2 linked regions of the Calidifontibacter indicus genome follow. The main gene of each other region encodes a partner of the protein of the gene in region 2 in a complex. Links are inferred from orthologs where the notes say so. Each region holds a gene or a part of one and is shown on either strand. Other genes may lie near its edges.

Region 1 (5,287 bases), 780 kb from region 2 along the record:
GACGACGTCGAGGGTCGACATGACCAGGCCCGCGCCGTTGCCGATGATGCCGACGTTGCCGTCGAGCTTGACGTAGTTGAGGTTCATCGCCTTGGCCTTGGCCTCGAGCGGGTCGGCAGCGGCCTTGTCCTCCAGCGCCTCGTGGGCCGGCTGGCGGAAGGCGGCGTTCTCGTCGAGCGAGACCTTGCCGTCGAGCGCGACGATGTCGCCGTCCTCGGTCTTCACCAGCGGGTTGACCTCGACCAGCGTCGCGTCCTCGTCGCGGTAGACCTCCCACAGCTTCTGCAGAACCGGGATGATCTTGGCGCCGGTCTCGTCGTCGAAGCCGGCCTCGGCGACTATCTCCTTGGCCTTGGCCTCGTCGATGCCGACGTTCGGGTCGACGGCCACGCGAGCCAGAGCCTCCGGGCGCTCCACGGCGAGCTGCTCGATCTCCATGCCGCCCTCCTTGGAGCACATGGCGAGGTAGCTGCGGTTGGCGCGGTCGAGCAGGATCGAGAAGTAGTACTCCTCGGCGATTTTCGCCCCCTGCGCGATCATGACGGTGCCGACGGTGTGGCCCTTGATGTCCATGCCGAGGATCTGCTCGGCGAACTGCTCGGCCTCGTCGGCGGTCTTGGCGACCTTGACGCCGCCGGCCTTGCCGCGGCCACCGGTCTTGACCTGCGCCTTGACGACGGTCACACCGCCGGACTTGGGGCCGATCTCCTCGGCGGCGGCCTTGGCTTCGGCGGGCGTCGTGGCGGTCTTACCGGCCAAAACGGGAACGCCGTGCGCTTCGAACATGTCGCGCGCTTGGTACTCGAAAAGATCCACGCGGAATCCATCCTCTTCTTGTGGTCAAAGGGATTGTCCGCCTCGGAGCCTAGCCCTCCGCAGTGACCGCCTCGGCTCCGGTCCCCACATGGGTGTGCACCCACTCGACGACGCTGGTGGTCCTTGTGCCGGGAGTGAAAATCGTGGCGACGCCGAGCTGAAGCAACTGCGGAATGTCCTCCTCCGGGATGATTCCGCCACCGAACACCACGATGTCCTCGGCGTCCTTCTCCCCCAGAAGCTTCATGACATCGGCGAACAACGTCATGTGCGCACCGGACAGCACGGACATGCCGATCGCGTCGGCGTCCTCCTGGATCGCGACCTCGACGATCTGCGCCGGGGTCTGGTGCAACCCGGTGTAGATGACCTCGAAACCGGCATCGCGCAACGCGCGGGCGATGACCTTCGCACCCCGGTCGTGTCCGTCGAGGCCCGGCTTGGCGACAACGACGCGCAAGGGGGCGGCAGACCCGGAGGTCTCGGGCGTCTCGGCGTTGGGTGCACCAGCGGGATCACTCATGGTCCCAAGGGTAGACCGGCCCGTTCAGTACTGGCGGCTGTGGTGTTGTTCACAGGTTCCCACGATCGAGTCGCAGGTCACGGGAAGGTCACGGTAGGGTTTGTCGCGCTCTGCCCCCCGAACAAAGACAAGTTGGTTCCCCCTGTGACTCGATACAAAGGCCGCCATCGGCATGCACCGTCACCCTCGCTGCTCAAGCGGGGCAAGGTGATCCTGCCGACGACCGCGGTCGTTGCCGGCGCGGTGGCTGTGGGGGCAGTCTCCACCGCGAACGGCGCGACGCTCGGCTCGGCGTCGATGCTGCTGCAGACGACCGACGCCAAGACTGCCTGGGCTGTCGCCGGCACCGCCACCAGGGCCGACACCCAGGCGTCCCGGTCGCAGACCCGCGCTTCGGCCGCCGTCGACGCCAAGGTGAAGGCGGCTGTCGACGCCCGCGCCAAGGCGCGCACCGCCGCGATCTCGCGCGCCGACACGTTGCGTGCTGCCGCCAAGAAGAAGGCCGTGCTGGCCGCGATCAACACCGCGACCCCGGCCCAGGACCACGTCGAGGCCACCGACGCCTCGTCGACCTCGTCTAGCAGCACCCAGTCGCTGCCCACCCAGGGCGGCATGTCGGCGTCGACGCGCACTCCGGCAGCCCAGACCGGCACCCAGGGCGGTGGCGGCTACCTCTGCCCGATCGCCGGCTGCGGCGGTCACTTCACCTCCGGCTACGGCTTCCGCTCCTCCCCCGGCGGTATCGGCTCCACCAACCACGGCGGCATCGACCTGTCCATCCCGGTCGGCACGCCCCTGCGGGCGATGCGTGCCGGCACCGTCACCGACGCCGGCTGGTACGGCGGGTGTGGCATGCGCATCGTCGTCGACTACGGCAACGGTGTGAGCTCCTGGTACTGCCACCTCAGCGGCTTCGCCGCCAGCCCCGGCCAGCAGGTCGGCGCCGGCGAGGTCGTCGCGTGGTCGGGCAACACCGGCAACTCCACCGGCCCGCACCTGCACCTCGAGATCCACCTCGGTGGCGTGCGCGTCAACCCCTACCCCTGGCTCGCTGCCCGCGGACTTGTTTAGCGTGAGCCTTCCAGCGTGGTCGCCCAGGAGCCACCACCGGCATTGACAAACCCGACAGGGAAGCCCGCCGCAACGTGCGGCGGGCTTCCTTGTTGCTCAAAGCTTTTCGACCTTTCCGTAGCGCAGCGCGAGGCGCTTGACGCCGTAGTCGCCACCGAAGTCGATGTGCGCGATGGTGCGGTCGCCGGTGCCTTCCAACCGGACGACGGTGCCGAGACCGAACGAGTCGCTGGTGACCCGGTCGCCCGCGTCGAGCGAGGGAATCGGGTGGTTGCCCGGGCTCTTGACTCCCGGTCGCGCCGCCAGCCGCGCCACCGCAGGAGTCGACGACGGCCGCATGCTCGTGGTCGTCACCCGCTGCCAGTCGATCAAGTGACTCGGGATCTCGTCGAGGAATCGTGACGGCGGGTTGTACTGCGGCGCGCCCCAGGCAGATCGCACCTCGGCCCGGGAGATGTGCAGCCGCTCGCGGGCGCGCGTGATGCCGACGTACGCCAGCCGGCGCTCCTCCTCCAACTCCTTCGGATCCCCGAGCGCACGCACGTGCGGGAAGGTGCCGTCCTCCAGACCGGTGAGGAAGACGACCGGGAACTCCAGCCCCTTCGCCGTGTGCAAGGTCATCAGCGTGACGACGCCCCGGTCGTTCTCGTCGCCGTCGGGGATCTGGTCAGCGTCGGCGACCAGCGAGACCTGCTCGAGGAAGTCCTCGAGCGAACCCTCCGGGTATGCCTCATCGAATTCCCTTGCCACTGCGACGAGTTCAGCGAGGTTCTCGATGCGGGTCTCGTCCTGCGGGTCGTGGCTGGCACGCAACTCGGTGAGGTAACCCGACCGGTCGAGGATGACCTCGAGCAGCCCACCGACTCCACTGCCTTCCTCCTCACGGGCGACGCGGAACGACTCGAGCATCGAGGTGAACCCCTCGATGGCCGCGACGGAGCGGGTGGCGATGCCCGGAGCATCGGCCGCCTGCCCGAGCGCGGCGACGAACGGGATCCGCTCGCGCTCGGCGAGCGCCGACACGCAGGCCTCGGCGCGGTCGCCGATGCCTCGCTTCGGGGTGTTGAGGATGCGCCGCAGGTTCACGGTGTCGAGCGGGTTGGAGACGACGCGCAGGTAGGCGAGCGCGTCCTTCACTTCCTTGCGCTCGTAGAACCGGGTGCCGCCGACCACCTTGTAGGGCAGACCGACGCGCACGAAGACCTCTTCCAGTGCTCGCGACTGCGCGTTGGTGCGGTAGAAGACCGCGACGTCGCCGGGTTTGACGCCGTGCTCGTCGCCAAGTTGGTCGATCGCGCGGGCGACGAACGCCGCCTCGTCGTGTTCGGAGTCGCCGACATAGCCCACGATCGGCGCGCCGTCGCCGGAGTCGGTCCAGAGGTTCTTCGGACGCCGGTCGGGGTTGCGCTCGATCACCGCGTTCGCGGCCTGCAGGATCGTCTGGGTCGAGCGATAGTTCTGTTCGAGCAGGATGGTGCGAGCGTTCGGGTAGTCCTGCTCGAACTCGATGATGTTGCGGATCGTGGCGCCGCGGAAGGCGTAGATCGACTGGTCGGCGTCACCCACCACACACAGTTCGGCCGGCGGCACCTGCCCGACGGCCGGGTCGTCGGTGCCGCTGCCGACGAGTTCCTTCACCAGTTGGTACTGCGCGTGGTTGGTGTCCTGGTACTCGTCGACCAGCACATGCCGGAACCTGCGGTGGTAGTACTCCGCAACGTCCGGGAACGCCTGCAGGATGTTGACGGTCGTCATGATGAGGTCGTCGAAGTCGAGCGCGTTGGCCTGGCGCAGACGGCGCTGGTATCCGGTGTAGGCCTCGGCGAGCATCCGCTCCTGGTCGGTGCCCTCGACGACCCTGCTGGCGTAGGTCTCCTCGTCGACGAGTTCGTTCTTGAGGTTGCTCACCTGGTGGCTGAACGATCGCGGCGGGTAGCGCTTCGGGTCGAGGTCGAGGTCGCGCATCACCATCGCCATGAGCCGCTGACTGTCGGCGGCGTCGTAGATCGAGAAGGTCGACTTCAGCCCGACCTTCGTGGCCTCGCGGCGCAGGATGCGCACGCACGCCGAGTGGAAGGTCGACACCCACATCGCCCGGGCGGGAGGCCCGACGAGTGCCTCGACCCGCTCGCGCATCTCGGCGGCGGCCTTGTTGGTGAAGGTGATCGCGAGGATCTGACCGGGCTGCACCCCGCGGGCACCCATCAGATAGGCGATGCGGTGGGTCAGCACGCGGGTCTTGCCCGAGCCGGCGCCGGCCACGATGAGCAGGGGTGCCCCCTGGTGCAGCACGGCTTCCTTCTGCTGCGGGTTGAGCCCTTCGAGCAACGACTCCGGGTCGCGCATCGACGGCCGGCGCGGCCCGTCGCCCGCGGCGGCCCCGCCAGGTGCGTCGTGGCCGAGGCTCGCCCAGGTGGGGACGCCGTGTTCGTCGACCTCGGTGGAGGCGGACGGCGTGCTGGGCGCACGGTGCGGGGACGCCGATTCAGGGCTCAGGCCGGGCAGGGGAAGGTCGTCGAACAGGCTGCTCATCTCGCCCACCAGGGTACGTCGGGGCACCGACAACGCCCCTCCCGCGCCTCGCACCACCGACCGACGGAATATTCCGGACCGTTCGGAGTTGTTGTTGATGAGTCAACTACAAAGGAGAGCTCATGAAGATCCTCGTTCTCGGCGGCACCGGCATGGTCGGATCGGACATCGCCAAGGAGGCCGCGCGCCGCGGCCACGACGTCACGATCGCCTCGCGCTCGGGCAGCACCGTCGGCGACCTCCCGTCCGCAACGATCGACCTCCAGGACACCGACGCCCTGGTCAGCGCCGCTACCGCCTACGACGCACTCGTCCTTGCCGTGCCGTCCGACCGCACCGGCGGTG
Region 2 (7,398 bases):
TCCGGCGACTCGCTCTTCCCCGGCGGCGTCGGCGCCACGAATCACTATGACTACCAGTCGTTCCCCCAGCTGATCGCAGACGTCGAGGAGCGCTTGTTCGGCCGCTTCGACGATTCGACCTGGGTCTACCCCGGTCACGGCGACGACACCACCATCGGCACCGAGCGTCCGGCCCTGCCGGAGTGGCACGCCCGTGGTTGGTGAGGCATGGGTGTCGGTGCCCGTCACCGGCTTGTGGCGCGCGCCCGACCGCACCCGCAGCGTCGACGAAGCCTTCCTGCGTGATCGACCTGACCACGGCGAGTGGTTGCGGGGGATGGACGCCGCGACCGACCGCGAGCAGGACGGACGGCTCGGGCTGTACGACCGTCTCGACTCCGAGTTGAGCTGCTGTGAACCGGTGGTGGTGCAGGAGTCGGTCGAGGGTTGGTCGCGGGTCAGCTGCCCGCTGCAGCCGGCCGCGTCCGCCGAGGGCGGCTACGCCGGCTACCGGGGCTGGGTGCGCAGCGCGCACCTCGCGTCGACCCGCCCCGAACACGCCGTCACTGTCGGCGACGGGTCCTTGGACGCCGCGGAGTTCGTCGACCGTGCCCGCCGGCACCTCGGGTTGCCGTACCTGTGGGGCGGCCTCACCGAGGAAGGGCTGGACTGCTCCGGGCTGGTGCACCATGCCGCGCGTGAACTGGGTGTCGTGCTGCCGCGGGACGCCCACGATCAGCACACCGCCGCGCGCAGCATTGCAGCCGGTGAGGAGCGGTTCGGTGACCTGTACTTCTTCGCGCACCCGGGCGAGACGGTGCACCACGTCGGCATCGTGATCTCCCCGGGGACCATGCTGCACGCCCCGGAGTCGGGCGCGCAGGTAGTGGAGGAACCTCTCGGGGAAAGCCGTCGACGCACCCTCGTCGGGGCGGGACGCTTCACCTCTTGACCGCAGGCTCGCTCGAGCGGATTCCCGCTCCGGCACTCGTGCTCGCGGCCGTCGTCTCGGTGCAATTCGGTGGTGCGCTCGCCGCCACCCTCGTGCCGGCCGTCGGCGCGGCGGGTTCGGTCGCACTCCGACTGACGATCTCGGCGATCGTGATTGCTGCCGTCGTGCGTCCGCGCCTGCGTGGTCGCACGCGGGCCGACTGGGGCACGGTGATCCTCTACGCCGGCTCGTTGGCGGCGATGAACCTCAGCTTCTACGAGAGCTTGACCCGGCTGCCCATCGGTGTCGCGGTGACGATCGAGTTCATCGGCCCGCTGACCTTGTCCGCGGTGTTGTCGCGGCGGCTGCGTGATTTCGTCGCGGTGCTGGCGGCGGCGGTCGGTGTGCTGCTGATCTCCGAGGCCTTGTCGACGCCCTGGGCCGACCTCGACCACACCGGCATGTTCTTCGCCTTGCTCGCCGGAGTCTTCTGGGCGGCCTACATCGTGACCGGCGGCCACACCGCGCGACGGTTCGAACAACTCGACGGACTGGCGATCGCGTTGCTGTTGGGTGCTGCCTTGCTGGTGCCGGTCGGCGCGTTCACCGCCGGCAGCAAACTGCTCGAGCCCGAGATCCTCGCCAAGGGTTTCGGGGTGGCGATGCTGTCGTCACTGATCGCGTACAGCCTCGAACTCGTCGCGCTGCGCCGGATCAGCGCGTCGGTGTTCGGGGTGTTGCTCAGCCTCGAGCCGGCGGTCGCCGCGTTGGCGGGTCTGATCGTGCTCGACCAGACTTTGGGGCCGGTTCAGTTGGTCGGCATGGCCCTGGTGGTCGCGGCCAGCGCCATCATCATGGGGTCGAAGCAACCGAAGGAGCCGGTCGTCACCGACTGAGCCCTCGACTGGGAGTTTCGACGGAACTCAGCGGGTGGGCCGGGCGCTGTGCGACAGGATGCCGGCGCGCTCGGCGTGCTTCTCGAACCACAGGGTCATCAGCGGCGGGATGCTCGACACGAGGCCGAGCACGGTCTGCTTGCCGGTCCACTTGTGCGCCGCGGCCGCCCAGAGGGTCGAGATGACGTAGAACATGAACAGCGTGCCGTGGATCGGACCCATGATCTGCACGCCCTTCTCGGTGGTGTCGAGCACCCATTTGAAGAACATCCCGATGAGCAGACCCAACCAGGACAGGGCTTCGAGCACGGCCGCCACCTTGAACACCTTGGCGGACGGGTGGACGGACGAGGGCGCGGTGATGGAGGGCTCGGACACGCCCCGACCCTACGAAACCGCGTCCGCCCACTGCTACAGCGGGTAGGAGTTCGTCAGCTGGTGGCGGCCGTCATCTGGCGCAGTTCCTTCTTGAGGTCGGACAGCTCGTCGCGCAATCGAGCCGCCAGTTCGAAGTGCAGGTCGGCGGCCGCCTGGTGCATCTGTTCGGTGAGCTCCTGGATGAGTTGCGCGAGTTCGGCAGCCGGCATGTTCTGGGTGCGTGACGCCCCGGCGACCTCGGCGTCACCGACGACCGTGCCGCGGCCGCGTCCCTTGCCGCGCGACTGGGTGCGACCGCTGCCGAGCAGGGCATCGGTGTCGGCGTCCTCGCGTTGGAGCATGTCGGTGATGTCGGCGATCTTCTTGCGCAGCGGCTGCGGGTCGACGCCGTTCTCCTTGTTGTAGGCCAACTGCTTCTCGCGTCTGCGCGCCGTCTCGTCGATGGCGTCCTGCATCGACGGGGTGATCTTGTCGGCGTACATGTGCACCTGCCCCGACACGTTGCGGGCGGCACGTCCGATCGTCTGGATCAGCGATCGGGTCGAGCGCAGGAAGCCCTCCTTGTCGGCGTCGAGGATGCTGACCAGCGACACCTCCGGGAGGTCGAGACCCTCCCGCAGCAGGTTGATACCGACCAACACGTCGAACTCGCCCAGCCGAAGCTCCCGCAGCAGCTCGACCCGGCGCAGCGTGTCGACCTCGGAGTGCAGGTAGCGCACCCGCACGTCCTTCTCCAGGAGGTAGTCGGTGAGGTCTTCGGCCATCTTCTTGGTGAGCGTCGTGACCAGCACGCGTTCGTCCTTGGCCGTGCGCTCGCGGATCTCGTGCAGCAGGTCGTCGATCTGGCCCTTGGTCGGCTTGAGCACGATCTCGGGATCGACCAGCCCGGTCGGGCGGATGACCTGCTCGACCACACCGTCGGACTTCGCGAGCTCGTAGTCGCCCGGGGTCGCCGACAGGTAGACCGTCTGACCGATCCGCTCGAGGAACTCCTCCCACTTCAGCGGACGGTTGTCCATCGCGCTGGGCAGTCGGAACCCGTGGTCGACGAGCATCCGCTTGCGGGACATGTCGCCCTCGAACATGGCGCCGATCTGCGGCACCGTCTGGTGGGACTCGTCGATGACCAGCAGGAAGTCTTCGGGGAAGTAGTCGAGCAGGGTGTTCGGCGCGGTGCCGGCGCTGCGCCCGTCGATGTGACGGGAGTAGTTCTCGATGCCCGAGCAGGAGCCGACCTGACGCATCATCTCGATGTCGTAGGTCGTGCGCATCCGCAGGCGCTGCGCCTCGAGCAACTTGCCCTGCTTCTCGAACTGCGCCAACCGCTGTTCGAGCTCCTTCTCGATGCCGGTGATCGCCCGCTCCATCCGCTGCGGACCGGCGACGTAGTGGGAGGCCGGGAAGACGTACATCTCGTCCTCCTCACGCATCACCTCACCCGACAGCGGGTGCAGGGTGTAGATGCGCTCGATCTCGTCGCCGAAGAACTCGATGCGGATCGCAAGCTCTTCGTAGACCGGGATGATCTCGACGGTGTCGCCGCGCACCCGGAAGGTGCCGCGGGTGAACGCGAGGTCGTTGCGGGTGTACTGCATCTGCACGAATCGGCGCAGCAGGTCGTCGCGGTCGAGTTGCTGCCCGACCTTCAGCGGCACCATCCGGTCGACGTACTCCTGGGGCGTGCCCAGGCCGTAGATGCACGACACCGAGGCCACCACGATCACGTCGCGGCGGGTCAACAGCGAGTTGGTGGCCGAGTGACGCAGCCGCTCGACCTCGTCGTTGATCGAGGAGTCCTTTTCGATGTAGGTGTCCGTCTGCGGGATGTAGGCCTCGGGTTGGTAGTAGTCGTAGTAGGAGACGAAGTACTCGACCGCGTTGTTGGGCAGCAGGTCGCGGAACTCCCCCGCCAACTGGGCGGCGAGCGTCTTGTTCGGCGCCATCACCAAGGTCGGTCGCTGCACTTGTTCGATCAGCCAGGCGGTCGTCGCCGACTTGCCGGTGCCGGTCGCCCCCAGCAGCACGATGTCCTGCTCCCCCGCCTTGATCCGCTTGGTGAGGTCGGCGATGGCCGTCGGCTGGTCGCCGCTCGGGGTGAATTCGGAGACCACCTCGAACGGGGCGACGCGGCGTTGCAGGTCAGTAGTCGGGCGCATGGGTCAACGGTACGACCGCGCACCGACAACCTCACGACGACGTCACTGCGACCGTCCGCCTGGCCGACGCGAGCGGCCGCCCGCAGCGACCCCGGGTTGGGATGTCGAACGGCAGCCGGTGCTGGGAGGATACGCGGGTGCGCATCTCCCCCTGCCTCCATCATCGGCACCGTCGGCACCGATGAGTCCCAACACCTACATCGCCGCGGCCTACCTCATCATCGGCGTCGCGCTCTTCGTCGGATTGCTCCTGCCGCGGCTCACTGAGAACCGCGCGGTCTCGGCACCCATCGTCCTGCTCTCGATCGGCCTGCTGGCCGGGCTGTTGCCGATGCCGAACGGGTTCAGCCTCGACCCGCTGCAGCACCCTGCACTCGCCGAGCAGCTCACGACGGTGACGATCATCGTGGCGCTCACCGGTGTCGGCATCGCGCTCGACCGCCCGTTGCACCGCACCCGCGCCGCCTGGCGCCGCTGGAACTCCACCTGGCGGCTGATCCTGGTGGCGATGCCGCTGGCGATCCTGGCCACTGCACTGCTCGGCTGGTGGCTGGCCGGGCTCGTGCCTGCGGCCGCGCTCGTGCTCGCCGGGTCACTGGCACCCACCGATCCGGTGCTCGCGTCCGACGTGCAGGTCGGCGGCCCCACGGTCGACGGCGACGGCGACGGCGAACAACACGACGACGAGCTGGACGAGCTGGACGAGCTGGACGAGGACGACGAGGTGCGTTTCGCGCTCACGTCCGAAGCCGGCCTCAACGACGGTGCGGCCTTCCCCTTCGTGGTGCTCGGCCTGAGCATGGTGGCCACCGGCACGCTCACCGCCGCGGACATCGCGTCCTGGATCGCCTGGGATCTCGTCGGGCGCACCGTGATCGGCGTCGCCGTCGGATGGGCCGTGGGCACCGTGCTCGGACGGTTGGCGTTCCGTGCGCCGCGCGGTCTGCGGTTCGCCGACCTGGGCGACCCGCTGCTGGTCGTCGTGGCGCCGCTGATCGCATACGGCCTCGGCGAGTTGCTGCACGGCTGGGCGTTCCTGTCGGTGTTCGTGTGTGCGCTGCAGATGCGCGCCGGCAACCCGACGCACGCCTACCACGACCACATGCACGGGGTGATCGAACGGCTCGAACACCTGCTGACGCTTTTGGTGCTGCTCCTGCTCGGCGCGGCACTCACCGACGGCATGCTGCGCGACCTCACCTGGGGCGGCGCGCTGGTCGCGGTGCTGCTGATCTTCGTGGTGCGCCCGCTCACCGGCTCGCTCGCCCTCTGGAATCGCACCACGGTCGATGTCGCGGGCGACGGCCGGCTCGGCCCGCGCGAACGGTTCGCCACCGCGTTCCTCGGGGTGCGCGGCATCGGCACGCTCTACTACCTGGCGTACGCGTCGTCGCACAGCAACCTGCCGCACGAGGCCGAACTCTGGTCGATCGGCGGGTTCACCGTCGCGTTGTCGGTGCTGGTGCACGGGGTGGTCGCCACCCCCATGGTGCGCTGGCTCGACCGCCGCCGCGACGAGTTGGCCGCGGGCTGATCACCATGACCGCCTGGGTGGTGAGCACGTTGTTGATGCCGATGAAGAAGGCCCAGTTGTACAGCAGGGCGGTGATGCTCATCGTCAACAGACCGCGGTGCTTGAGCGCCTTGAGCGGTGCGAACACCGAGGTGCGCCGGGCCGGCTTGGGCTGTTCCGGAACGAACAGCACGGTGGCCACCAGCGCGATCGCCATGAGCACCGAAACACCGAAGAACGGGCCGCCAGCTCATGTTGCCGAGCATGCCGCCGAGCAGCGGGCCGAACGCGATGCCGACGTCGAAGGCTGTTTCGTAGAGGATGATCGCGCTGGCGAGGCCGCCCGACGCGGAGGCCACGATCACGGCCAGCGAGGTGGCGATGAAGAGCGCATTGCCCAGGCCCCACCGCACACCGCGCTGGGTTGCCGGAACATGCTCGACGTCCCTGCGCTGGTATCTGAACCGTGACTCAACGTTGCCTCTCCTCGGGCATTTACTTAGGTTCTCTATATCTCATGAAGAGGCGATTTCCGGTAGTTCGACGTGCTTCGACTTCGGGTGCGGGAATCAGTGGGTCGAAGGGTTCGCCCACCCGGTGGCCCGGGCCCACTCGCGTGCACGCGGCAGCGCCTGTGCGAACCACGGTTCCTTCGCCTGCACGTAGTCCTGCTTGGTCTCCGGGCTGCCACCCGGGTGCGCGCGCGCGATCTCGCGTTTGACCGCGGCATAGGCATCGCGCTCGGCGTCGTGGGCGCGCAGCCAGTCACGGAACTGCAAGGCCACCTGCGCGGCCGGCCCGGACGCGGTGCGGACATGCAGGTGCGTGACCCTGGCCGGGTCGGCCCCGTTGGCGTAGAGCTTGCGCCACTGCTCGGGGTCGGGCGCCCACGGCTTGGGTTCGTCTTGATTGGGGCGCAGATCGACGAACCCGGCGGCACGCAACGCCTCGCGGAAGGTGGGAGTCTCGGCGATGCCGAGGTCGGACACCCGCACCTGGAGGTCGATGACGTCCTTCGCGGCCAGACCGGGCACCGACGTCGACCCGATGTGGTCGACCTCGACCTCGAATCCGGCCCGGCCGAGTTGGTGGACGAGGCGCCGGGAGAGGCGACGCCCCTGCGCAGCCCAGGTCGGGTCGGGTTCGGTGATGGTCACGGCGTCGGGCCGACGCACCGCCCGATCGGCCACCAGGTTGTCTGCGTAGGGTCGAATCCGGTTGTGCCACAAGGATGTCAACGATTCGGTGAGCTGCTCCGGGGTGCCGCTGTTGTCGAGCAGCACGTCGGCCGCCTCCCGGCGCTGGGCGTCGGTGGCCTGGGCGCCGATGCGGGCACGGGCATCGGCCTCGGCCATGCCGCGTTGTTCGACGAGCCGGGTCAGCCGCACCTCCTCGGGCACGTCGACGATGAGCATCAGGTGGTAACCGTCGGTCTGGCCGAGCTCGACCAACAGCGGCATGTCGTGCACGACGACCGCATCGGTGGGAGCCTGCGCGAACAGTTCCTGCGTGCGTTGCCCGATGAGTGGGTGGGTGATCGCCTCG

What was found.
Region 1: the proteins of uvrB (region 2) and pcrA are in contact, whole or in part, in a crystal structure (PDB 7EGT), measured with the Thermus thermophilus proteins. The link is inferred for Calidifontibacter indicus from one-to-one orthologs. Residues at the interface, in WP_096411307.1 of Thermus thermophilus: Glu23, Leu25, Arg26, Asp27, Gly28, Glu29, Arg30, Phe31, Arg55, Glu326, Asp327, Phe328, Glu379, Ser382, Gln383, His398, Gly400, Arg401; in WP_096412145.1 of Thermus thermophilus: His654, Arg656, Phe657, Gln666, Asp668, Glu669, Lys680, Arg681, Leu682, Ser683, Lys685, Tyr686, Ala687.

The regions. Positions count from the first base shown.
Region 1 is NZ_QTUA01000001.1:1,389,798-1,395,084, reverse strand. Bases 2,225-5,287 are described here. They hold pcrA (DNA helicase PcrA), read right to left. Parts: upstream 4,943-5,287; coding sequence 2,507-4,942; downstream 2,225-2,506. Other genes in these bases: DFJ65_RS06655 (NAD(P)-dependent oxidoreductase), read left to right, coding at 5,065-5,287; DFJ65_RS06665 (M23 family metallopeptidase), read left to right, coding at 2,225-2,410. Outside these bases: sucC (ADP-forming succinate--CoA ligase subunit beta), read right to left, coding at 1-816; DFJ65_RS06670 (cobalamin B12-binding domain-containing protein), read right to left, coding at 866-1,339; more of DFJ65_RS06665, read left to right, coding at 1,484-2,224. UniProt on the Escherichia coli protein: A helicase with DNA-dependent ATPase activity. Unwinds DNA duplexes with 3'-5' polarity. Translocates on single-stranded DNA with 3'-5' polarity. Initiates unwinding more efficiently from a nicked substrate than double-stranded DNA.
Region 2 is NZ_QTUA01000001.1:2,164,848-2,172,245, reverse strand. The notes cover bases 1,790-4,737. They hold uvrB (excinuclease ABC subunit UvrB), read right to left. Parts: upstream 4,341-4,737; coding sequence 2,238-4,340; downstream 1,790-2,237. Other genes in these bases: DFJ65_RS10305 (cation:proton antiporter), read left to right, coding at 4,522-4,737; DFJ65_RS10315 (DUF3817 domain-containing protein), read right to left, coding at 1,834-2,184; DFJ65_RS10320 (EamA family transporter), read left to right, coding at 1,790-1,806. Outside these bases: DFJ65_RS10330 (MBL fold metallo-hydrolase), read left to right, coding at 1-204; DFJ65_RS10325 (C40 family peptidase), read left to right, coding at 212-931; more of DFJ65_RS10320, read left to right, coding at 928-1,789; more of DFJ65_RS10305, read left to right, coding at 4,738-5,874; DFJ65_RS17810 (hypothetical protein), read left to right, coding at 5,880-6,323; coaE (dephospho-CoA kinase), read right to left, coding at 6,423-7,398. UniProt on the Escherichia coli protein: The UvrABC repair system catalyzes the recognition and processing of DNA lesions. A damage recognition complex composed of 2 UvrA and 2 UvrB subunits scans DNA for abnormalities.